DNA from 3 places in the Saccharothrix lopnurensis genome. Region 2 is predicted to be linked to each of the others. Evidence: riboswitches for the same ligand, from Rfam matches in the RefSeq annotation. Region 2 holds a riboswitch; each other region holds the start of a gene.
The links. Region 2 has a riboswitch for S-adenosylmethionine ahead of thrC (threonine synthase). Riboswitches for the same ligand answer to the same signal wherever they lie in the genome.
Positions count from the first base shown of each region.

Region 1: linked by a shared signal. The riboswitch ahead of ACFP3R_RS06680 (aminotransferase class V-fold PLP-dependent enzyme) and the one ahead of thrC (threonine synthase) in region 2 are both predicted to bind S-adenosylmethionine.
Region 3: linked by a shared signal. The riboswitch ahead of ACFP3R_RS18060 (methionine ABC transporter ATP-binding protein) and the one ahead of thrC (threonine synthase) in region 2 are both predicted to bind S-adenosylmethionine.

Region 1 is NZ_JBHSQO010000005.1:1,812-8,985, reverse strand. It holds gene ACFP3R_RS06695 (multidrug effflux MFS transporter) at 1-499, opposite strand, end outside; gene ACFP3R_RS06690 (RluA family pseudouridine synthase) at 583-1,470, opposite strand; gene lspA (signal peptidase II) at 1,512-2,075, opposite strand; gene ACFP3R_RS06680 (aminotransferase class V-fold PLP-dependent enzyme) at 2,099-3,415, opposite strand; SAM riboswitch class IV at 3,448-3,562, opposite strand; gene ACFP3R_RS06675 (potassium/proton antiporter) at 3,765-5,237, opposite strand; gene ACFP3R_RS06670 (M28 family metallopeptidase) at 5,389-6,318, shown strand; gene ACFP3R_RS06665 (DUF167 domain-containing protein) at 6,307-6,588, opposite strand; gene ACFP3R_RS06660 (TetR/AcrR family transcriptional regulator) at 6,581-7,129, opposite strand.
Region 2 is NZ_JBHSQO010000013.1:87,475-94,648, reverse strand. It holds gene ACFP3R_RS15315 (DNA internalization-related competence protein ComEC/Rec2) at 1-1,448, shown strand, start outside; gene ACFP3R_RS15310 (hypothetical protein) at 1,396-1,857, shown strand; gene thrC (threonine synthase) at 2,059-3,324, opposite strand; SAM riboswitch class I at 3,336-3,462, opposite strand; gene holA (DNA polymerase III subunit delta) at 3,562-4,545, shown strand; gene rpsT (30S ribosomal protein S20) at 4,857-5,117, opposite strand; gene ACFP3R_RS15290 (glycoside hydrolase family 3 N-terminal domain-containing protein) at 5,248-7,174, opposite strand, start outside.
Region 3 is NZ_JBHSQO010000016.1:117,388-124,561, forward strand. It holds gene ACFP3R_RS18045 (TatD family hydrolase) at 1-602, shown strand, start outside; gene ACFP3R_RS18050 (transglycosylase family protein) at 881-2,329, shown strand; gene rsmA (16S rRNA (adenine(1518)-N(6)/adenine(1519)-N(6))-dimethyltransferase RsmA) at 2,340-3,221, shown strand; SAM riboswitch class I at 3,309-3,400, shown strand; gene ACFP3R_RS18060 (methionine ABC transporter ATP-binding protein) at 3,614-4,624, shown strand; gene ACFP3R_RS18065 (methionine ABC transporter permease) at 4,621-5,304, shown strand; gene ACFP3R_RS18070 (MetQ/NlpA family ABC transporter substrate-binding protein) at 5,351-6,160, shown strand; gene ACFP3R_RS18075 (4-(cytidine 5'-diphospho)-2-C-methyl-D-erythritol kinase) at 6,376-7,174, shown strand, end outside.

The DNA.
Region 1 (7,174 bases), on a different contig from region 2:
CCAGCACCACGAACGTGCCGCGCCAGCTGGTGAACCGCAGCAGCTGGCCGCCCAGCACCGGGGCGAGCACCGGGCCCATCCCGTTGACCATCATCATCAGCGACATGAACCGGGCCATGGCCAGGCCCTCGAAGCGGTCGCGGGCGATCGCCGCGGCGACCACGAACCCGGCCGCCACGCCGAGGCCCTGGAGCAGCCGCAGGCCGGAGAACGCGAGCGCGCCCGGCGCCGCCGCGCAGACCAGCGACACGAGCACGTAGCCGCCGAGCCCGACCAGCAGCGGCCGGCGGCGGCCCCACGAGTCGGACAGCGGTCCGACCAGCAGCTGGCCCAGCGACAGGCCGATGATGAAGGTCGTCAGCGACAGCTGGACCTGGGACCCACCCGTGCCGAACTCCCGGGCCATGTCCGGGAACGCGGGCAGGTAGGTGTCGATCGAGAGCGGTCCCAGGCTGCACAGCGCGCCCAGCAGGGCGGCCAGGCGGGTCTTGTTGTCCATGTGTCCGTCCCCCGGTTTCTCCGGTAAAAGCTTCGCAAGACGAAGCAACCGCGGGGCGGCGTTATGGCTCAGGTCACGCCGACTCAGTGACCTTCGTCGCGGAGCAGCTCCAGGGAGTTCGCCAGGTCGGCCGGGTACTCGCTGGTGAACTCCACCCACCGGCCGTCGGCCGGGTGGTGGAAGCCGAGCATCCGGGCGTGCAGCCACTGCCGGGTGAGACCCAGCCGCTTGGCCAGCGACGGGTCGGCCCCGTAGGTCAGGTCGCCCACGCACGGGTGGCGCAGGGCCGAGAAGTGCACCCGGATCTGGTGCGTGCGACCGGTCTCCAGGTGCACGTCCAGCAGCGACGCGGCCCGGAACGCCTCGGCCACCTCGTAGTGGGTGATGCTGGGCTTGCCGTTGGCCATCACGGCGAACCGGTAGTCGTGCTTGGGGTGCCGGTCGATGGGCGCGTCGATGGTGCCCTTGATCGGGTCCGGGTGGCCCTGCACCAGCGCGTGGTACAGCTTCTCGACGGTCCGCTCCTTGAAGGCGTGCTTCAGGGAGGAGTAGGCGCCCTCGCTCTTGGCGACCACCATCACGCCGGTCGTGCCGACGTCCAGCCGGTGCACCACGCCCTGCCGCTCGGCGGCGCCGGAGGTGGCGATGCGGATGCCCGCCGCGGCCAGGCCGCCCACCACCGTGGGCCCGGTCCAGCCGGGGCTCGGGTGCACGGCCACGCCCACCGGCTTGTCGACCACGATCACGTCGTCGTCCTCGTGCAGGACCTCCAGGCCCTCCACGGGCACGGCCTGCACCTGGACCGGCCGCTCGGGCTCGGGGAGGGTGACCTCCAGCACCGAGCCGGCGACCAGCCGGTCGGACTTGCCCGCCGGGTGCCCGTCCAGCACCACGTCGCCCGACTCGGTCAGCGCCGCCACCGCGGTGCGCGACAGGCCCAGCAGCTTGGCCAGGCCCGCGTCGACGCGCATACCGTCCAGGCCGTCCGGCACGGGCAGGTTGCGGTAGCCGCTCACTTCTTCTTCTCCACCTTGGTGCCGTCGTAGTCGCGCTGGAGCAGGGCCATCAGCACGATGACGCCGCCGCCCACGCAGATGGCCGAGTCGGCCAGGTTGAACACGGGGAAGAAGTTGCCCCACGGGTCGAGCACCGAGATGAAGTCGACCACGCCGCCCCGCAGCGGGCCGGGGGCGCGGAACACCCGGTCGACCAGGTTGCCCATCGCGCCGCCCAGGATGAGCCCCAGGCCGATGGCCCAGCCGACCGACCGCAGCCGGCGGGCGATCCACAGGATGAAGCCGACCACGCTGAACGCGATCAGCGCGAGGATCACCGTCCAGCCCTCGGCCAGGCCGAACGCCGCGCCGGTGTTGCGGATCAGCGGCAGGTAGAGCAGGCCGCCGAGCAGCTCGACCGGCTCCCGGCCCTCCAGCCGCTCCACCGCCAGGACCTTGGTGCCCAGGTCGAGCGCCAGCACGAGCGGCGCGATGACGGCCAGCAGGGCGACGCGGCGCTGGGGCAGCGGCGCCTCCGGTTGGTCCGCGGCGTCGGACTCGGTGTTGGGCTCAGTGCTCACCCGGCCATTGTCCAGCATCCCCGTCAGCGCAGGAACGGCGGGAGCGGGCGCACGTCGTCGACCGGCGCCCACCGACCCTCCCTCAGTTCGTACTCGAACCGCGAACCCTCGGTGACGAGCCGGCGCAGCGCCTCGACGAACCGGTCCACGTGCTCCTCGGTGGTGCCCAGCCCGATCGAGGCGCGCAGCGCGGGGCCGCCGGCCAGCCGCTGGACGGCCACGTGGGCGCAGAACGCGCCGTCGCGCACGCCGATGCCGTGCTCGGCGGACAGCGCCGCCGCCAGGTAGCCGACGTCCTGCGCGCCCACCGTGAAGCCGACCACGCCCACCCGGTCGTGCCCGGCCCCGAACAGCGACAGCTCCGCCACGCCGGGCACCGACCGCAGGCCGTCCCGCAGCCGCGCCAGCAGCACCCGCTCGTGCTCCAGCGTCTGCGCCCAGTGCCGCGCCAGCACGTCGCAGGCGGTGGCCAGGGCGTGCGCGCCCACCACGTTGGGGGTGCCCGCCTCGTGCCGCTCGGGCCCGTTCGACCAGGACACGCCCAACCGGCCGCCGCGGTCGGTGACGCGGGCCGTGGCCCCGCCGCCCACCAGGTAGGGCTCGGCGGCCCGGAGCCAGTCCGACCGGCCGACCAGCGCGCCCGCGCCGAACGGGGCGTACAGCTTGTGCCCGGACACCACGGCGTAGTCGACGTCCAGGGCCCGCAGGTCGATGGGCCGGTGTGGCGCGAGCTGGGCGGCGTCCAGGACGACGCGCGCACCGCGGCGGCGCGCCACCCGCACCACCTCGGCCACCGGCCACACCTCGCCGGTGACGTTCGACGCGCCGGTCACCACCACCAGCCGCGGCCCGACCGGCGCCTCGCGCAGCGCCCGGTCCAGCTCCAGCACCGCCGCGGCCGGGTCGCCGGGCGTCCGCAGCCGCCGCACGTGCGGCCCGCGCCACGGCAGCAGCGCCGCGTGGTGCTCGGTGTCGAACAGCACCACCGCCGTCCGCCGCGGCAGGGCCCTGGCCAGCAGGTTCAGCGCGTCGGTGGTGTTGCGGGTGAACACGACCGAGTCGCTGTCGCGCGCGCCCAGGAACCGGCGCACCGCCTCCCGCGCCTGCTCGTAAACCCGCGTCGACACCTGTGAGGCGAACCCGGCGCCCCGGTGCACGCTCGCGCACCAGGGCAGCAGCTCGTCGACGGCGTCCCGCACCTGCTCCAGGCAGGGCGCGCCGGCCGCGTGGTCCAGGTTCGCGTACTCGACCCGCTCGCCGGTCAGCACCGGCACCCTCAGCGAGGCGCCCACCGTCCGGGGCAGACCGGCACCGACGACAGGGGAAACCGCAACGGCCACGAGACCCTCCGGGAGTCCGGGACTCCACCGGAGGCCCGCGCTTGCCGCACGCCCGACGCGCACGACCAGGTCCTCACCGGGGGCACCCCACCGCGGTTGGAGGGTTGCCGGCCAGCAAGCCCGGGCTTGTCACTGGCACTCATGACCTTCCCCACCACCCTAACCCCACCCCCACCACCCCACCACCCATCCCACCCCCTGAGACCGCGAGTCGTACGCCCAGACCCCGCGAGTCGTACGTTCAGGACCCCCGAGTTACACGTTCAGGCACCCCGCAGGGTGACGCGAACGCTGAATTCGGGGGTCCTGGACGTACGACACGACGGGCGGGAACGTACGACTCGCGGGGTCAGGGCAGGCCCGCGTCGCCCTTCCAGCGGGCGAAGCGACCGGCCCGGTCCACCGCCCGGATCCGCTGCTCCGTGGCCGTGCGCACGACGTCCGTGCACACCACCAGCAGCTGGTCGTGCTCCTGCAACCGCGTGGTCGGCTGGGGCGTGAACCCCTTGTCGCCCCGCACCACCAGGCTCACCGAGGACCCCGGCGGCAACCGCAGCTCGGACAGGTACACGCCGTGCAGCTGGGACCCCCGCTGGATGCGCACCTGGAGCAGCTCCGCGCCCAGCTCGTCCAGCGCCGACGAGTCGACCTGCACCTCCAGCGCCTCACCCGACCGGACCAGCTTCAGCCACTTCGCCAGCCACGGCAGCGTCGTCCCCTGCACCACCGTCAGCACGACGACCAGCACGAACACGGCGTCCACCAGCCGCTGCGCCCCCGGCACCCCCTGGATCAACGGGATCAGCGCGAACACGATCGGCACCGCGCCCCGCAGCCCCGACCACGAGATGAACACCTGCTCCCGCCACGGCACCCGGAACGGCAGCGCCGCGCACAGCACCGACAGCGGTCGCGCCACCAGCACCAGCACCCCGCCCGCCACCAGCGCCGGCACCACCGCGTCGAGCAGCCGACCGGGCGAGGCGTACAGCCCGAGCAGCACGAACAGCCCGATCTGGGACAGCCACCCCAGCCCCTCGGCGAACGACAGCGTGTCCGACCGGTGCGGCAGCCGCGCGTTGCCCAGCACCAGCGCCGAGATGTAGACCGCGAGGAACCCGGACGCGTGCGCCAGGTCCCCCGCCGTGTAAGCCAGCACGCACACCGCCACCGTGGCCAGCGGGTACAGGCCGGTCGCGGGCAGCGCCGCCCGGCGCAGCCCCACGCCTCCCAGCCACCCCAGCGCGAGCCCGATCAGCGTGCCCGCGACCAGCTCGTAGCCCATCAGCAGCGGCGCGGTCCAGGTGATCGGGTCCGGCGCCGCCAGCAGCACGACGGCGATGTACACCGGCGCGTCGTTGATGCCGGACTCCAGCTCCAGCGGTCCGATCAGCCGCTTGCCCACGCCCACCCCGCGCAGCACGCTGAACACCGCCGCCGCGTCCGTGGACGACAGCACCGCGCCCCACAGCAGCGCCGTGCGCCAGTCCATGTCCAGCAGCAGGTGCAGCCCGAACGCGGTGACCGCGATGCTGACCCCGACGGACACTGTGGACAGTGCCACGCCCAGCCCCAGCGCGGGCCGCACGTCGCGCCACCGCGTGGTCAGACCGCCCTCGGTGAGGATCAGCACGAGCGCGACCGTGCCCAGCGACCGGGTGAGGTCCGCGTCCTCGAACTGGATGCCCAGCACCGCCTCGCCCAGCAGCACGCCGATGCCGAGGTAGAGCAGGAGCGACGGCAGGCCGAGCCGGATCGACAGCCGCACCGCGACGACCGAGAGCAGGAGCACCCCGGCGGCGACACCGAGGAAGCCCGTCACACCACCCACTCGACCTCCTGTCGTCACGCGTCGCGGTCATTCTCCCCGTTGTCGCCGATCTGGACTAATCAGGCACCAGCCGAACGACGCTACCGGCGGCGCGCCGACCAGGGCACGGTGGGAGAACCTCCACTTCCCTGCGGGAGAAACCGTGAAACTGCGAACGATCTCCGTCGTGCTGGTCACCGCCGGCGCGCTGCTCGGTTCGGGCTCGGCCACCGCCGCCCCGGCCGGCCCCGACATCTCGGTCGCCACCCTCCAGGCCGACCTCAACCAGCTCCAGTCCATCGCCACCGCCAACGGCGGCAACCGGGCGCACGGCAGGCCCGGCTACCTGGCCTCGGTCAACTGGATCAAGTCCAAGTTGGACGCCGCCGGCTACACCACGCGGGTGCAGTCGTTCACCCGCAACGGCGTCGTCGGCTACAACCTGATCGCCGACTGGACCACCGGCGACGCGAACAACGTCATCATGCTCGGCGGGCACCTCGACAGCGTCACCGCGGGCCCCGGCATCAACGACAACGGCACCGGCTCCGTGAGCCTGCTGGAGGTGGCCCTCGCCGTCCGGTCCACGGGCTTCCGGCCGAGCAAGGGCTTGCGCTTCGCCTGGTGGGGCGCCGAGGAGCTGGGCCTGGTGGGCTCGACCTACTACGTCAACTCGCTGTCCACAACGGACCGGTCGCGCATCCGGGCGTACCTGAACTTCGACATGACGGGCTCGCCGAACCCCGGCTACTTCGTCTACAGCGCCTCCGGCCAGCCGACGGGCTCGACGGAGCTCCAGCAGGTCATCCAGGGCTACTTCAGCGGTATCGGCGTGCCGACCGAACTGACCAGCGTGGGCGGCAGGTCGGACCACGCGGCGTTCGCCCGCGCGAGCATCCCGGTCGGTGGCACGTTCACCGGCGCCGAGGGCATCAAGACCTCCGCGCAGGCCCAGAAGTGGGGCGGCACCGCCGGCCAGGCGTTCGACCGCTGCTACCACCGCTCCTGCGACACCACGGCCAACATCAACGCGACCGCGCTCGACCGCAACGCCGACGCGATCGCGCACGCGGTCTGGACGCTAGCCGCCTAGCAACCGCTCCAGCACCTCCGGAGCGGCGGCCGGGGCGGGGTCGACCTGCACGACCTTGTCCCGGCCGCGCTCGCCGGCCACCACCGCCACGTCCCGCGCCCGCACACCGAAAGCCCTGGCCAGCGCCTTGCGCACGGCCTCGTTCGCCCTGCCCTCCACGGCCGGCGCGGCGACCGCCACGATCAGCGCCCCCTCACCCCACCGCCCGCCGACGACCTCCCGCCCAGCCCCCGGCTTGACCCGCACCGAGAACCGGAACGCCTCACCCACGGCTCGTCACCAGGGCCAGGGTCTCCTCCAGCAGCGCCCGCCGCGCCGCCACCACGTCCGGCGCGGCCGCCAGCAGCTGCGCCTGGCCCAGGTAGACCGAGTAGGCGAGGACGGCCCGGTGGCGCGCCGCGTCGCCGGTGAAGCCCAGGTCCCGGAACACCGCCCCCAGGTAGTCGATCCGCCGGGCGGTGACCCGGGCCAGCACGGGAGCCACGACCGGGTGATCCTTGGCCGCGAGCACCGCCAACTCGACCGAACTGTGGTCCACCGCCTCCAGCACGGTGCCGAACAGCAGCCGCAGCCGCGCCGCGGGCCCCTCCACCGACTCCACCAGCTCGATGACCGCCTCGGTGTGCTCCCGCTCCCAGCGCTCCACGGTGGCCCTGAGCAGGGCTTCCCGGTTCGGGAAGTGCCAGTAGGCGCTGCCCTTGGTCGCACCCAGCCGCGCCGCCAGCGGCTCCACCGCGACCGCGGCGACCCCACCCTCGGCCAACGCCCGCAGCGCCACCCCGGTCCAGTCGTCCGGCGTCCTCCGCTTCACCCTTCCGCACGCTACCGTACGGTCCCGTACGGAGGGGCGGAACGT
Region 2 (7,174 bases):
CGGCGGTGCCGGCGCTCGCGGCCGCGGTGGTGGTCCTGGTCCTCTACGACCCGGAGTTGGCCACCGACCCGGGGTTCGGCCTGTCGGTGGTGGCCACCGCGGCACTGGTGCTGCTCGCGCCGAGGTGGTCCGCCGCGATGAGGGAACGCGGTGTGCCGGTCGGGCTCGCGGAGGCGCTGGCGGTGCCGGTGGCCGCGAACCTGGCGACCGCACCACTGGTCGCGGGCATCTCGGGGCAGGTCAGCTTGGTCGCGGTGGTGGCGAACCTGCTGGTCGGGCCCGTGGTGGCGCCGGCCACGGTGCTCGGTGTGTCGGCCGCGGTGCTGGCACCGGTCCACGAACCGGTGGCGCGCCTGGTCGTCGAGGTGGCCGGACCGGCGGTGAGCTGGCTCATCACCGTGGGGCGGCACGCGGCGGCGGTGCCGGGTGCGGCGGTCGGGTGGCCCGAGGGTTGGGTCGGCGGGGTGCTGCTGGCCGGGGTGCTGGTGCTCGGCTGGGTGGTCCTCCGGCTGCGGCGGTTGCGGGTGCTGGTCGTGGCCGCGGTGGCCGGGGCGGTGGTGGTCCTCGTGCCGCTGGAGGTGGTCTCGCCGCGCTGGCCCGTCCAGGGCTGGTCGGTGGTGGCGTGCGACGTGGGTCAGGGGGACGCGGTCGTCCTGGCCACCGCCGAGCGCGACCGGGCGGTGCTGGTCGACACCGGGCCCGACCCGGTGCCGGTGCTGTCGTGCCTGCGGCGGTTGGGGGTGCGGCGCATCCCGTTGGTGGTGCTGAGCCACCTGCACGCCGACCACGTCGGCGGACTGGCCGCCGTGCTGGCGGAACGAGAGGTGGGCGCGGTGGCCGTGGGGCCCGCGCGCCGGCCGGGGTGGGCGTGGGAGGAGGTGCGCGAACGGGCGCGGGCGGCCGGGGTCCGCGTGGTCGAGCTGAGTGCCGGGCAGCGGTTGGGCTGGCCGGGGCTGGGACTCGACGTGCTGGGTCCGCGTGCGGGCCCGGTGGGTGAGACGAACACGGCGGTCAACGACGCGTCGCTGGTGCTGCGGGCATCGACCGCGGCCGGGCGGGTGCTGTTGACCGGCGACGTCGAGCTGGCCGGACAGGCCGACCTGCTCGACGGGCACGTCGACCTGCGGGCCGACGTGCTCAAGGTGCCGCACCACGGGTCGCGGTACTCGTCACCGGCGTTCCTCGCGGCCGTGCGGCCGCGGATCGCGCTGGTGAGCGTCGGCGCGGGCAACCGCTACGGCCACCCCAGCGGGGTGGTGGTCGACGCGCTGGTGAAGCAGGGCGCGCTGGTGCTGCGCACCGACCGGGACGGCGACACCGCCGTCCTCACCGGCCCGGAAGGGCTGCGGATCGTCCGCCGGGGCGGTCCGCTCGACGAGGCGAAGGGAAACGAAGATGAGGAACGACAGGTGGATCAGGCTCAACGCGGGGTGGCAGCGGCCAGGTGACCACCGGGCCCTGGGGTGGGCGCTGTGGCAGCCGGGCTACACCGCTCGGCCCTGGCCGCGCGACGAGCTGCGGGCGAGTTTCACCTACTACGTGTGCGAGGACCGGCTCGGCGGGGAACGCGGCATCGTCGCGCGGGCCACCGCCACCGGGGTGGTGCACACGGCCGAGGTGGCTTCCGCCGACGCCGCGTACCGCCTGGTCGCCGACACCCTGTTCGACGACGACCTCGCGATACCGCCGGAGGAGTGGCACGCCGAGCGCTACAACCAGGAAAAGGCGAAACGGCCGTGGCCACAGCTGCTGACCGCGTGGCGCGTGGTCACCGAACCGGTGGAGCCGCGCGTGCTCCCCGAGCTGGCCGCCTTCCCGCGCACGGGCTGGCTGCGCACCTCGGGGGTCGCGCTGTGACCGCCGCACCGGGTTTGGTGACCGTCGCACCGGGTTCGGCACCGGGTTCGGCGGGCACCGAACCTGGCCCGGTTGGTGGCTCCGGCTCGGCCGATGCCTCCGGTGTTGCCGGTGGCTCCGGAGCGGCCGGTGGCGCCGGTGTGGCTTGTGGCGCCGGTGTGGCTTGTGGCTCCGATGTGGCCGGTGGTCCGGGTGGTGGTGTCAGTCCTGAAGGGCCTTCAGCACGGCCTCCGCCGACGGCGGCACGTTCGCCCGGGGGCCGATGCGGTCGCTGAGGGCGTCGAGGGTCTTGAGGCCGTCGCCGGTGATGAGCAGGACGGTTTCGCCGTCCGGGTCGAGCTGCCCGGACTCGATGAGCTTCTTCGCGGTGGCGACGGTCACGCCGCCGGCCGTCTCCGCGAAGATGCCCTCGGTGCGGGCCAGCAGCCGGATGCCCTCGATGACCTCTTCGTCGGTGACGTCCTCGATCGCGCCGTTGGTGCGGCGCACGGCGTCCAGCACGTAGGGACCGTCGGCGGGGGCGCCGATCGCCAGTGAGCGGGCGATGGTGTCCGGGCGCACCGGGGAGACCACGTCGTGGCCGGCCTTGAAGGCGGCGGAGACGGGGGAGCAGCCGGTGGCCTGGGCGCCGAACACCCGGTACGGGGTCTGCTCGACCAGGTCGAGTTCGCCCAGCTCGCGGAAGGCTTTGTCGACCTTGGTCAACTGGGAGCCGGACGCGATGGGCACCACGATCTGGTCGGGCAGGCGCCAGCCGAGCTGTTCGGCGACCTCGTAGCCCAGCGTCTTGGAGCCCTCGGCGTAGTAGGGGCGGACGTTGACGTTGACGAACGCCCAGTCCTCGTGCTCGGCGGCCAGTTCCTGGGCCAGCCGGTTCACGTCGTCGTAGTTGCCGTCGACGGTGATCAGGTTGCCGTCGTAGACGGCGGTCATGAGGATCTTCGCCTGCTCCAGGGAGGAGGGCACCAAGACCACCGACTCCCAGCCGGCGCGGGCCGCGGCGGCGGCGACGGCGTTGGCGAGGTTGCCGGTGGACGGGCAGGCCAGCACCTTGAAGCCCAGCTCGCGGGCCGCGGCGAGGGCGACGCCGACGACGCGGTCCTTGAAGGAGTGGGTGGGGTTGCCGGTGTCGTCCTTGACCCAGACCTTGCGGACGCCCAGGGCCTTGGCGAGGCGGTCGGCCTCCACCAGGCGGGTGCCGCCGGGGTTGGTGTTGGGGTGCGACTCGACCGTGGAGGGCACGGGCAGCAGGCCGCGGTAGCGCCAGATCGACCGGGGGCCGGCTTCGATGTCCTCACGGCGGACGCGGCCGAAGTCGTAGGCCACTTCCAGCGGCCCGAAACACTCCAGGCAGGCGTATTCCGGTGCGAGCGGCGTCTCGTGCCCGCACTCCCGACAGGACAGGGCACGAGCCGGACCGAGGTCGAAGGAGGTGGTGGTCGCCGAGGGCGCACTGACAGCAGTCATCGCGAGGTGTCTCCTCATCTTTCCCGCGTCGCGGGTCGGAATTGGCACCGTGATCGCCGGCGGGCGCTGGACGCGCACGCTGAACGACGGGTTGCCGGGGCTTCTACGGGCCGATCCCTCTGCCCCTCTGGATGAGCGGTATTCAGTTGTGGTGACGTCAACCTACGACACGATCCCGACCCGTAGCCAGTGACGTCCACCATCCGGACGGCGAACGGGCGTGGGAGGATCGCGCGCGTGAGTGCGCCCACTGACACGCCCGATGCCGTCCACCTGGTCATCGGCGAGGAGGAGTTGCTGGTCGAACGCGCGGTGCGCGGCGCGCTGGACCTCGCGCGGAAGATCGACCCGCAGGCCGACCTGACGCGCGTTCGGGTGACCGAGCTCACCCCTCCCGAGCTGGCCGAACTGGTGAGCCCGTCGCTGTTCGCGGAGGGTCGCGTGATCGCGCTCGAAGCCGCGCAGGAGGTGGGCAAGGAGATCGCCGACGCCGTGATCGCCTACGCCAAGGCGCCCGCCGACGGGGTGACGCTGGTCGTCGTGCACAGCGGTGGTGGGCGCAGCAAGGCGGCCAAGGAGCTGCCCGCCGCGCTGCGCAAGGCGGGCGCCGGGGTGACCGAGTGCCCCAAGGTCACCAAGGCCACGGACCGCGAGGCGTTCGTGCGCAACGAGATCCGGGCGGCCGGCGGCGGCAAGGCGGACCCGGAGGCCGTGGCCGCGCTGATCGAGGCGGTCGGCTCCGACCTCCGGGAGCTGGCCGCGGCGGCGTCGCAGCTGGTCGCCGACACCGGTGGGAAGGTCGACGCCGAGGCGGTCCGCCGCTACCACCGTGGGCGGGCGGAGGTGACCGGGTTCGCGGTCGCGGAGAAGGCCGTGATGGGTGACCGGGCCGGTGCGCTGGAGGCGCTGCGCTGGGCGATCCAGCTCGGTGTGCCGCACGTGCTGGTGGCCGACGCGCTGGCGGACGCGGTGCGCACGGTCGCGCGCGTGTCGGCGGTCGGTCGGGGGGACCCGTTCAAGCTGGCGGGTGAGCTGGGTATGCCGCCGTGGAAGGTGAAGAAGGCCCAGGGGCAGTCGCGTGGGTGGGAGGAGTGGGGGTTGGCGTCGGCCATGTCGGTGGTCGCGGACCTCAACGCGGACGTGAAGGGCGCCGCCGCCGACTCGGGGTACGCCTTGGAGCGAGCGGTCTTGAAGATCGTCGCCGCCCGCGGTCGGCGGTGAACGCCGGGCTGGTGAACGCCGGGCTGGTGAACGCCGGGCTGGTGAACGCCGGGCTGGTTGAGCGCCGGGCTGCTGAATGCCGAGACGCCGCCGGTCGGCGTGCGACCGGTGCCCGGTGCCCGGTGCCCGGAAAAGCTTAGGGATGAGTGCTCGGTGGCCGGAAAGCAGGGATGACTGCCCGGTGGCCGGAAAAGCTCGAAACAAGTGCCCGGCGGCCGGAAAAGCAGGAGCGCCGCCCGCCCCGCGAGGGGAGAGCGGCGCTCCGGTGCTGTGGTGCTCGGTGCTGTGGTGCTCGGTGCCGTGGACCAGGGTCAGACCTGGTTGGCGCGCCTGGCCAGCGCCGACTTCTTGTTGGCGGCCTGGTTGGCGTGGATCACGCCCTTGGTGACGGCCTTGTCGAGCTTGCGGGAAGCCTCCTGCGCCAGCGCGACGGCCTTCTCCTTGTCACCGGCCTCGGCGGCCTCACGGAACTTGCGGATCGCGGTCTTCAGCGACGACTTGACGGCCTTGTTGCGCAGGCGCGCCTTCTCGTTCGTCTTGATCCGCTTCAGCTGGGACTTGATGTTCGCCACGCGAAAGCCACCCTTTTCCTCGGTCTCGGAGTCGTACCGCGCTCGTCGATCGGCTCCACCCCGAACCCGGGGCGGTCTTCCTCCACTGCGGAATGCCGCGCGGTACGACCAGTCACGATATCAGGGCTGCTCACCGCACCGTGAACCCCGCCCTCCCCTCGCCGACCAGCACCTCGTACCGGCCCTTCGCCACCTCGGGCCTGCCGGTGGCGTCCATGTCGCCCGCGGTCGTGGCCAGGCGGGTCGCGTCGAAGGTCACCCGCACCGCGCGCTGCTCGCCCGCCTTCAGCTCCACCCGGGTGAAGGCCACCAGGCGGCGGTCCGGGGTCAGGACCCTGCTGACCGGCTGGTGCACGTACACCGGCACCACCAGGGCGCCGTCGCGGACGCCGGTGTTGGTGACCGTGACCGAGACCTCGACCTTGCCGTCGCGCCGGACCTCGGCGGACTTCAGGACCGGCGCGGACGTGGTGAAGCTGGTGTAGGACAGGCCGTGGCCGAAGGCGAACTGCGGGTCGTAGTTCGAGCTCTCGCCCGTGTTCGCGCCGCGCGGCTGGTCGTAGGAGAACGGCTGGTCACCGATGGTCTTGGGCCACGACACCGGCAGCTTGCCGCTGGGGTTGACCGCGCCGAACAGCACGTCGGCGACGGCGGCGCCGCCCTCGGAGCCCGGCAGCCAGCCGGCCAGCAGCGCGGGCGCCCCGGCGACCGTGCCCAGCACCTGCGGCCGCCCGGTCAGCAGGACCACGACCACCGGTTTGCCGGTCGCGCGCACGGCGTCGACCAGGCCCTGCTGCTCGGCGGTGAGCGCGGGGGACTCGGTGTCGGCCTCGCCCTCGGCGCCCGGGTCCTCGCCGAGCACGACCACCACGGCGTCGGCGTCGGCCGACTGGGCCACGGCGTCGGCCCGGGTGGTGGCGCCGACCACGTCCGCCCCCGGCGCGGCGGCCCGGATGCCCTGGAGCACGGTGGTGGTCGGGGGCAGCGGCGAGCCCGCCGGCACGCCCTGCCAGCCGACGGTCCAGCCGCCGAGCTGGCGGGCCACCGAGTCGGCCGCGTCGCCGGTCACCACGAGCTTGCGGGCCCCGGTGGACAGCGGCAGCACGCCCTCGTTGCGCAGCAGCACCACGCCCTCGGCGGCGGCCCGCAGCGCCAGCGGTCGGTCGGCGCCGTTGACGACCCCGTCGGCCGCGGCCGGGTCCACGAACGGCTTCTCGAACAGGCCCAGCTCGAACTTGAGCGTCAGCACGCGCCGCACGGCCTGGTCGATCCGCTTGCCGCTGATGGCGCCGCCGCGCACGCCCGCCAGCAGGCCCTTGGTGAACTCGGCCGCGTTCGACGGCTCCATCGCCATGTCCACGCCGGCGTTCACCGCCATCGCGATGGCCTCCGGGTAGTCCGCCGCCACGTGGTAGCGGTCCACCAGGTACCGGATGTCCTCCCAGTCGCTGATCGCCACCCCGCGGAAGCCCATCCGGTCGCGCAGCTGCTCGGTGAGCAGGTACTTCGACGCGTGCGCCGGCACGCCGTTCACCGCGCCCGAGTTGATCATCACGGTCCGCACGCCGGCGTCGAACTGCGCCTGGAACGGCGGCAGCACGGTGTCCTGGAGGTGCCGGATCGGCAGCTGCGCGGGCGCGCGGTCGTGTCCGTTGAACGGCTCCGAGTACCCGGCGAAGTGCTTGGCGGTGGCGGCCAGCGACGCGGTGCCGTCGGCCTCGCGCTGCTGACCGCGCACGTTCGCCGCGGCCAGCGAGCCCGCCAGCACCGGGTCCTCGCCGTAGGTCTCGTAGTAGCGGCCCCACCGGGTGTCGCGGGCCAGGTCGGAGACCGGCGCGAAGTTCCAGAACACGCCGGTGGCGCGCATGGCCCGCCCGGTGGACTCGCCCAGGTCCTCCATCAGATCGGGGTTCCACGTCGCGCCCAGGCCCACCTGGTGCGGGAACATGGTGGCGGTGAGCACGTTCGAGTGGCCGTGCACGCCGTCCGCGCCGTAGATCAGCGGGATGCGCAGGCGGCTGTGGTCCAGCGCGTACCGCTGGATCTCGTTGGTCATC
Region 3 (7,174 bases), on a different contig from region 2:
TCGCGCTGCACCCCACGCGCACCACGGGCTTCGGCGAGCACGAGCGGGCCGTGCTGGCGGAGCTGGCCGGGCACCCGCGCGTGGTCGCCATCGGCGAGACCGGGCTGGACTACTACTGGGATTACGCCTCCCCCGAGGACCAGCGCGCCGCCTTCCGGTGGCACGTCGGGCTCGCCAAGGACACCGGCAAGCCGCTGATGATCCACGACCGCGAGGCGCACGAGGACGTCCTGCGGGTGCTGGACGAGGAGGGCGCGCCGGCCGAGGTGGTGTTCCACTGCTTCTCCGGCGACCTCGACTTCGCGCGGCGGTGCGTGGAACGGGGCTTCACGCTGTCCTTCGCGGGCCCCGCGACCTTCCGCAACGCCCACGCGCTCCGGGAAGCCGCGCGGTGGACGCCGGAGGAACGCCTGCTGGTCGAAACGGACGCGCCGTTCCTCACCCCCCACCCGTACCGGGGTCGTCCGAACGAACCCTACTGCGCGAACTACACGCTGCGGGACCTGGCGACCCTGCGTGAGGTTGACCTGGCGGAACTCGCCTCCGCGATCACCCGGAACGCCGAGCGGATCTTCGGGCTCCGTGACGCAGCGCAGCACTGATGCCCCTTGCGACGAACGGAGTACCGCCCCGCACCGCCGACGGGGTGACTGAACTCACAAGTCCCGCCGGGGTGTTTGCACAACCCCCCGACACCCGTTACGGTCCCGTGACCGTGCCCCACGTATCCAGTGCCGGGGCGCACCCGCGGTCGGGGCGGGTCGACACACCAGAAGCGAGAAGGACCAACAGCACGGGAGTTGCCGGAGATCAGTAGCTGACCGCCGACGACGACCGTGCGCGTTGCGGGACTTCGCGCCTTCAGGAGGTATGGAACCCCGTGAACTCGTTCAACGAGGACACCGACTGGTTTACGCCCGTGACAGACGTCCCGGCCGCCTCGGTCGACGTCCTGGAGCGGCCGACCGCGTCCGTCGAGTGGGACAACGCGAACTGGGAGACCGCGGTCTTCACGATCACGCCGAACGACGTCCTCGACGTCCTCGGCCCCGACGCCGACGAGCTGCTCGCGAGCGCCAACGTCGACGTCGACGAGTTGATCCGGCTCATCAACGCCGAGACCACGCTCCTCCCGCCGATCATCATCCCGGACGAGGTCTCCCAGGACCGCGTGGCGGGCGCCCCGGCCGCCGAGCGGCCCGACGCCCCGCCCGCCGCCCTGGTCGAGGCCGCCGGGAAGTGGAAGCGCCGCTTCCTCAAGGCCGCGGTCGCCACCGTGCTGGTGACGATCTCCGGCGGCGGCGCGACCGCCATCGCCATGGACAAGTCGATCACGGTCGACGTGGACGGCGAGGCCAAGACCGTGCGGACCTACGAGGGCACCGTGGGCGAGATCCTCGCCGACGAGGGCATCACGGTCGGCGCGCATGACGCCCTGAGCCCGAGCCCCCAGGCCAAGGTCGGCGACGGCGGCCGGATCACGCTCGACCGCGGCCGCCTGGTCAAGGCCACCGTGGACGGCGAGCAGCGCGAGGGCTGGGTCCGCTCGGTCACCGTGGACGAGGCCCTGGACCAGCTCAGGATCGAGGACGAGGGCGCCTGGGTCTCCCACGAGCGCGGCATGGACGTCCCGCTCTCGGGCATGGCCCTGGAGGTCAAGAGCCTCAAGACGATCACGCTCTACGACGGCGGGCACGAGCCGCGCCAGCTCCGGACGACCGCGGTGACGGTCGAGGAGCTGATGCGGGTCGAGAACCTCGCCCTGGGCCCGGACGACAGGCTGGAGACGGCCTCGGACCTGCGCATCACCAGCGGCGCCGAGGTCCACATCAGCCGCACCGGTGTCTCGGTGATCAACGCGACGGAGCCGGTGCAGCCGGCCGTCGAGGAGGTCAAGGACGACACCATGATGAAGGGCCAGAAGCAGGTCGTGGAGGAGGGCGCGGCGGGCGAGCAGATCGTCACCTACCGCGTCACCACCAAGAACGGCAAGGAGATCGCCCGCGAGAAGCTGGGCGTGAAGATCACCAAGGAGCCCAAGGCCCGCAAGGTCAAGGTCGGCACCAAGCTGCCGCCGGACGGCGCGGTGTGGGACTCGCTGGCCAAGTGCGAGGCCGGCGGCAACTGGGCCATCAACACCGGCAACGGCTACTACGGCGGCCTCCAGTTCAACAAGGGCACCTGGGACGCCTACGGCGGCAGCCAGTACGCCGCGTACCCGCACCAGGCGTCCCGCGAGCAGCAGATCGCCATCGCGACCAAGCTGCGCGACGCCCGCGGCGGCTACTCCGCGTGGCCCGGCTGCCGGTCCAAGCTGGGCCTGCCGTAAGAATGGGCGCGTGACCGGAGCTTCATCGTCGGCCGGGCCGGGGAGCAGCGCGCTCCTCGGCCCGGCCGACGTCCGTCGGCTGGCCGCCGACCTCGACGTCCGCCCGACCAAGAAGCTGGGCCAGAACTTCGTGCACGACCCGAACACGGTGCGCCGCATCGTGTCCTCCGCCGCGCTGCGGCCGGACGACGTCGTGCTGGAGGTGGGGCCCGGTCTGGGTTCCCTGACCCTGGCGCTGCTGCCCTCGTGCCGGGCCCTGGTGGCGGTGGAGATCGACGGGGCGCTGGCCGACCGCCTGCCGGTCACCGTCGCCGAGCGCGCGCCCGACCTGGCCGACCGGCTCGCCGTCGTCCACGCGGACGCGCTGCGCGTCACGGCCGCGCGGCTGCCGCACGCGCCGACCGCGCTGGTGGCCAACCTGCCGTACAACGTGGCGGTGCCCGTGGTGCTGCACCTGCTGGCCGAGCTGCCGTCGTTGCGCACCGGCCTGGTGATGGTGCAGTCGGAGGTGGCCGACCGGATGGCCGCCGGTCCGGGCAGCAAGGTCTACGGGGTGCCCAGCGTCAAGCTCGCCTGGTACGCCGACGCCCGCCGGGCGGGCCCGGTGTCCCGCTCCGTGTTCTGGCCGGTGCCCAACGTGGACTCCGCGCTGGTCGCGTTCGAGCGCCACGAGCTTCTGTCCACTGTGGACCGCAAAGCGCTGTTCTCGTTGGTGGACGCGGCTTTCGCGCAGCGGCGCAAGACCCTGCGCGGCGCGCTGTCCGGGTGGGCCGGGTCGGCCGCCGAGGCCGAGCGCGTGCTGCTGGCCGCCGGGGTCGACCCGGGCGCGCGCGGCGAAAAGCTCGGTATCAGAGACTTCATCCGGATAGTCGAGGTCGTCACCCCCCTTTAAACGTCGATCTTTTCGGCCATCAGTGTGATTTGCCGGACGGTTCCGTTACGGGCTTGCGTCGGGCGGGGTCCTTCAGGTGTACTCGACTTGCCATCCCGAGCGGCCGAGAGACCTGGCTCCACGACGCCGCAGCAACCACCCCACCTGGGGGCAGGTGCTTCAGCCAGGAACGATGGAGGATCACGTGCCCAGGATGCGAATGCTCACGCGCCGGCGAGTCGTGGACCACGGCCGCCGCACGGTCTCCGGCTGTCGCAGCTGACGAGCTGATCGCCCCGGCGCTCCTCCCCTCCCCACCGCCGCGTCCCCGTCCGGACGCACCTGCCAGCTGAAGACCCCCGGTCGCCCGCGCCCCGAGCGCGCGCTGCCGCACGCAGTCGTGGAGTGAAAACGTGATCACTGTCGAGAACCTCACCAAGTCCTTCCCCGGGAGTACCGGGCAGGTTCGCGCGCTGGACGGCGTGAACCTGGACGTCGCCGCGGGCACCGTGCTCGGCGTGGTCGGCCCGAGCGGCGCCGGCAAGTCCACCCTCGCCCGGTGCGTCGCGCTGCTGGAGCGCCCCGACAGCGGCGCGATCCGCGTCGACGGCACCGACCTCGTCTCCCTCGACGGCACCGCCCTGCGCGCCGCGCGCCGGCGCATCGGCGTCGTGCCCCAGGGCGATTCCCTGCTGCGCCAGCGCACCGCGGCGGGCAACGTCGCGCTGCCGCTGGAGGCCGCCGGCGTGGCCGGGCCGCAGCGCCGCACCCGCGTCGCCGAGCTGCTGGACCTGGTGGGCCTGACCGACAAGGCCGGCAGCTACCCCGACCAGCTCTCCGGCGGCCAGCGCCAGCGCATCGCGGTCGCCCGCGCGCTCGCCGCGCAGCCCTCGGTGCTGCTGGCCGACGAGCCGACCTCCGCGCTGGACCCGGACACCACCGGCTCGGTGCTCACCGTGCTGGACCGGGCCCGCGCCGAGCTGGGCGTGACGGTGCTCGTGGTGACCCACGACATGGGCGTGGTGCGCCGGATCTGCGACGACGTCGCGGTGCTCGAGGACGGGCGCGTGGTGGAGCACGGCAAGGTGCTCGACCTGGTGTCCGACGCCGGCAGCCGCACGGCCGCGTCGCTGCTGCCCGCCGCGGACCAGAACCCGGCGGTCGACAGCGCCTACGACCGGGTCGCCGACGTCGTGCTGGTCGGCTTCGCCGCGGTCGGCGCGCTGCTGCCCGAGGTGACCAACCGGTTCGGCATCGAGCTGAACCTGCTGGGCGGCGGCCTGACCAGGCTGGGGGAGACCCCGGTCGCGCGGTTCCGCGTCGGGCTTAAGGGCGAGCGCTCGGACTCGGCGCTGGAGTGGATCTCGGAGGCGGGCGGCTCGGTGCGGCGGACCCTGACGGGGCCGCAGGGAGTCGCTGCGTGAGGTCTGCGACACCCTGGTCCACCGTGTTCGACGAGGTCCTGCTCGCCACCGGCGAGACGTTGTACATGGTGGGCGTCTCCACCCTGATCGCGGTCCTGCTCGGCACCCCCGTCGGCATCTGGCTCCAGCTCACCGCACCCGGTGGGCTGAAGCCCCGGCCGCTGGCGCACAAGGTGCTCGGGTTCGTGGTGGACCTCGGCCGCTCCATGCCCTTCCTGGTCCTGCTGGTGGTGCTCACCTCGCTGACCAGGCTCCTGCTCAGCACCACCATCGGACCGACCGCGGCCATCGTGCCGCTGGCCGTGGGCGCCATCCCGTTCGTCGGCAGGCTGGTCCAGAACGTGCTGTCCGAGGTGCACGTCTCGGTGGTGGAGGCGGCGGTGACCACCGGGTCCTCCACCACCCGCATCGTGCGCAGCGTGCTGCTGCGCGAATCGCTGCCCGCGCTGGTCAACGCCATCGGCGTGACCGCGATCGCCCTGCTCGGCTACTCGGCCATGGCGGGCGTGGTCGGCGGCGGCGGGCTCGGCGACCTCGCCGTGCGCGAGGGCTACCAGCGGTTCAACGACCGCTACCTGTGGAGCACGGTCGCCGTGCTCGCGGTCGTCGCCACCGCGATCCAGTTCACCTCCAACCGCGTGGCGCGGGCCGTCGACCGGCGCCGCCACGCCTCCGTCTGACCTCGTCTCGCACACCCCCGCGAGCCTCTCTCCCCGAAGGAACGACATGCGTATCCGTGCTGCCCTGCTGGCCGTGCTGCTGACCGCGGCGGGCTGCGGGAGCGGTGAGCCGACCGGCGCCGCCTCCGACCCGGGCGCGCCGCTGAAGGTCGGCGTGAGCCCCGTCCCGCACGCCCAGGTGCTGAAGTACGTGGCCGAGAACCTGGCCGCCTCGAAGGACCTGAGGATCGAGGTGGTGGAGTTCACCGACTACGTGCAGCCGAACACCGCGCTGGTCGACGGGTCGCTGGACGCCAACTACTTCCAGACAGTGCCGTACCTGGACACGTTCAAGGCCGAGAGCGGCGCGGACCTGGAGTGGATCGGCCCGGTGCACCTCGAACCGCTGGGCCTGTACTCGAACAGGCACCGGGCCGCGGCCGACCTGCCGGACGGCGCGCGGATCGCGGTGGCCAACGACGCGACCAACGAGGCGCGCGGCCTCCAGCTGCTCCAGGCCAACGGCCTGATCAAGCTGAAGGCGGGCACCGAGAGGACCGCGACGGTCCGGGACGTCGAGGACAACCCGAAGAACCTGGAGTTCGTCGTGCTGGAGGCCGCCCAGCTGCCGCGCTCGCTCGACGACACCGACGCGTCCGTGATCAACGGCAACTACGCCATCGACGCGGGCCTCAACCCGGCCGACGACGCCCTGGCGCTGGAGGAGACCGAGGGCAACCCCAACGCCAACGGCCTGGTCACCCGCGCCGAGCTGAAGGACGACCGGCGCGTCCGGGACCTGCTGGCCCTGCTCCAGTCCCAGCAGGTCAAGGACTACATCGCCGCCACCTTCTCGGGCTCGGTCCTCCCGGTCTGACCGTCCTGAACGTGTAACTCGGGGGTCCTGGACGTACGACTCGCGGGGTCCGAACGTACGACTCGCGGGGTCCGGACGTACGACTCGCGCGAGTCGTACGTTCGGGACTGTCGTGTCGTACGTTCGGGACCCCCGAGTTGAGCGTTCGGGGGATCCGGTGCTGGTCAGGGGTGGGTGGGCGCGGGCACCCCCGGGACGCCCGTAGGCTTCAGGGCGTGCTCGCTGTCGTCCCGCCCCCGGTCACCGTCCGCGTCCCGGCCAAGGTCAACCTGCACCTGGCCGTGGGTGATCCGCGCGCGGACGGCTACCACGACCTGGTGACGATCTTCCAGGCCCTGTCGCTGACCGACGAGGTCACCGTCGCCATCGCCGAGGACCCCGGGGTGGAGGTGCACGGCGAGGGCGCCGACTCGGTGCCCACCGGCGCGTCCAACCTGGCCTGGCGGGCGGTGCGGGTGCTGGCCGAGCACGTCGGCCGGGACCCCGAGGACCCGAAGGTCCGGGTGGTGATCCGCAAGTCCATCCCGGTCGCGGGCGGCATGGCGGGCGGCAGCGCGGACGCGGCCGCGACGCTGGTCGGCCTGTCCTCGCTGTGGCGGCTGGAGGTCTCCCGGGACGAGCTGGCCGGGCTGGCCGCCAAGATCGGCGCGGACGTCCCGTTCGCCCTCTACGGCGGCACCGCGCTGGGCACCGACCGCGGCGACCGGATCGTGCCCGTGCTGGCGCGCCACCCGTTCCACTGGGTGCTCGCCTTCGACCGGCGCGGCCTGGCCACCCCCGAGGTGTTCGACGAGCTGGACCGGCTGCGCGCGGACGGCGACCCGCCGCGCGTCGGCGACGCGGAGGCGGTGCTGGAGGGCCTGGCGTCCGGCGACCCGCGGCAGCTCGCGCTGCTGCTGGGCAACGACCTCCAGGCCGCGGCGGTGTCGCTGCGCCCGAACCTGCGGCGCACGCTGCGCGCGGGCGTGAACGCGGGCGCGCTGGCCGGCATGGTGTCCGGGTCCGGCCCCACCT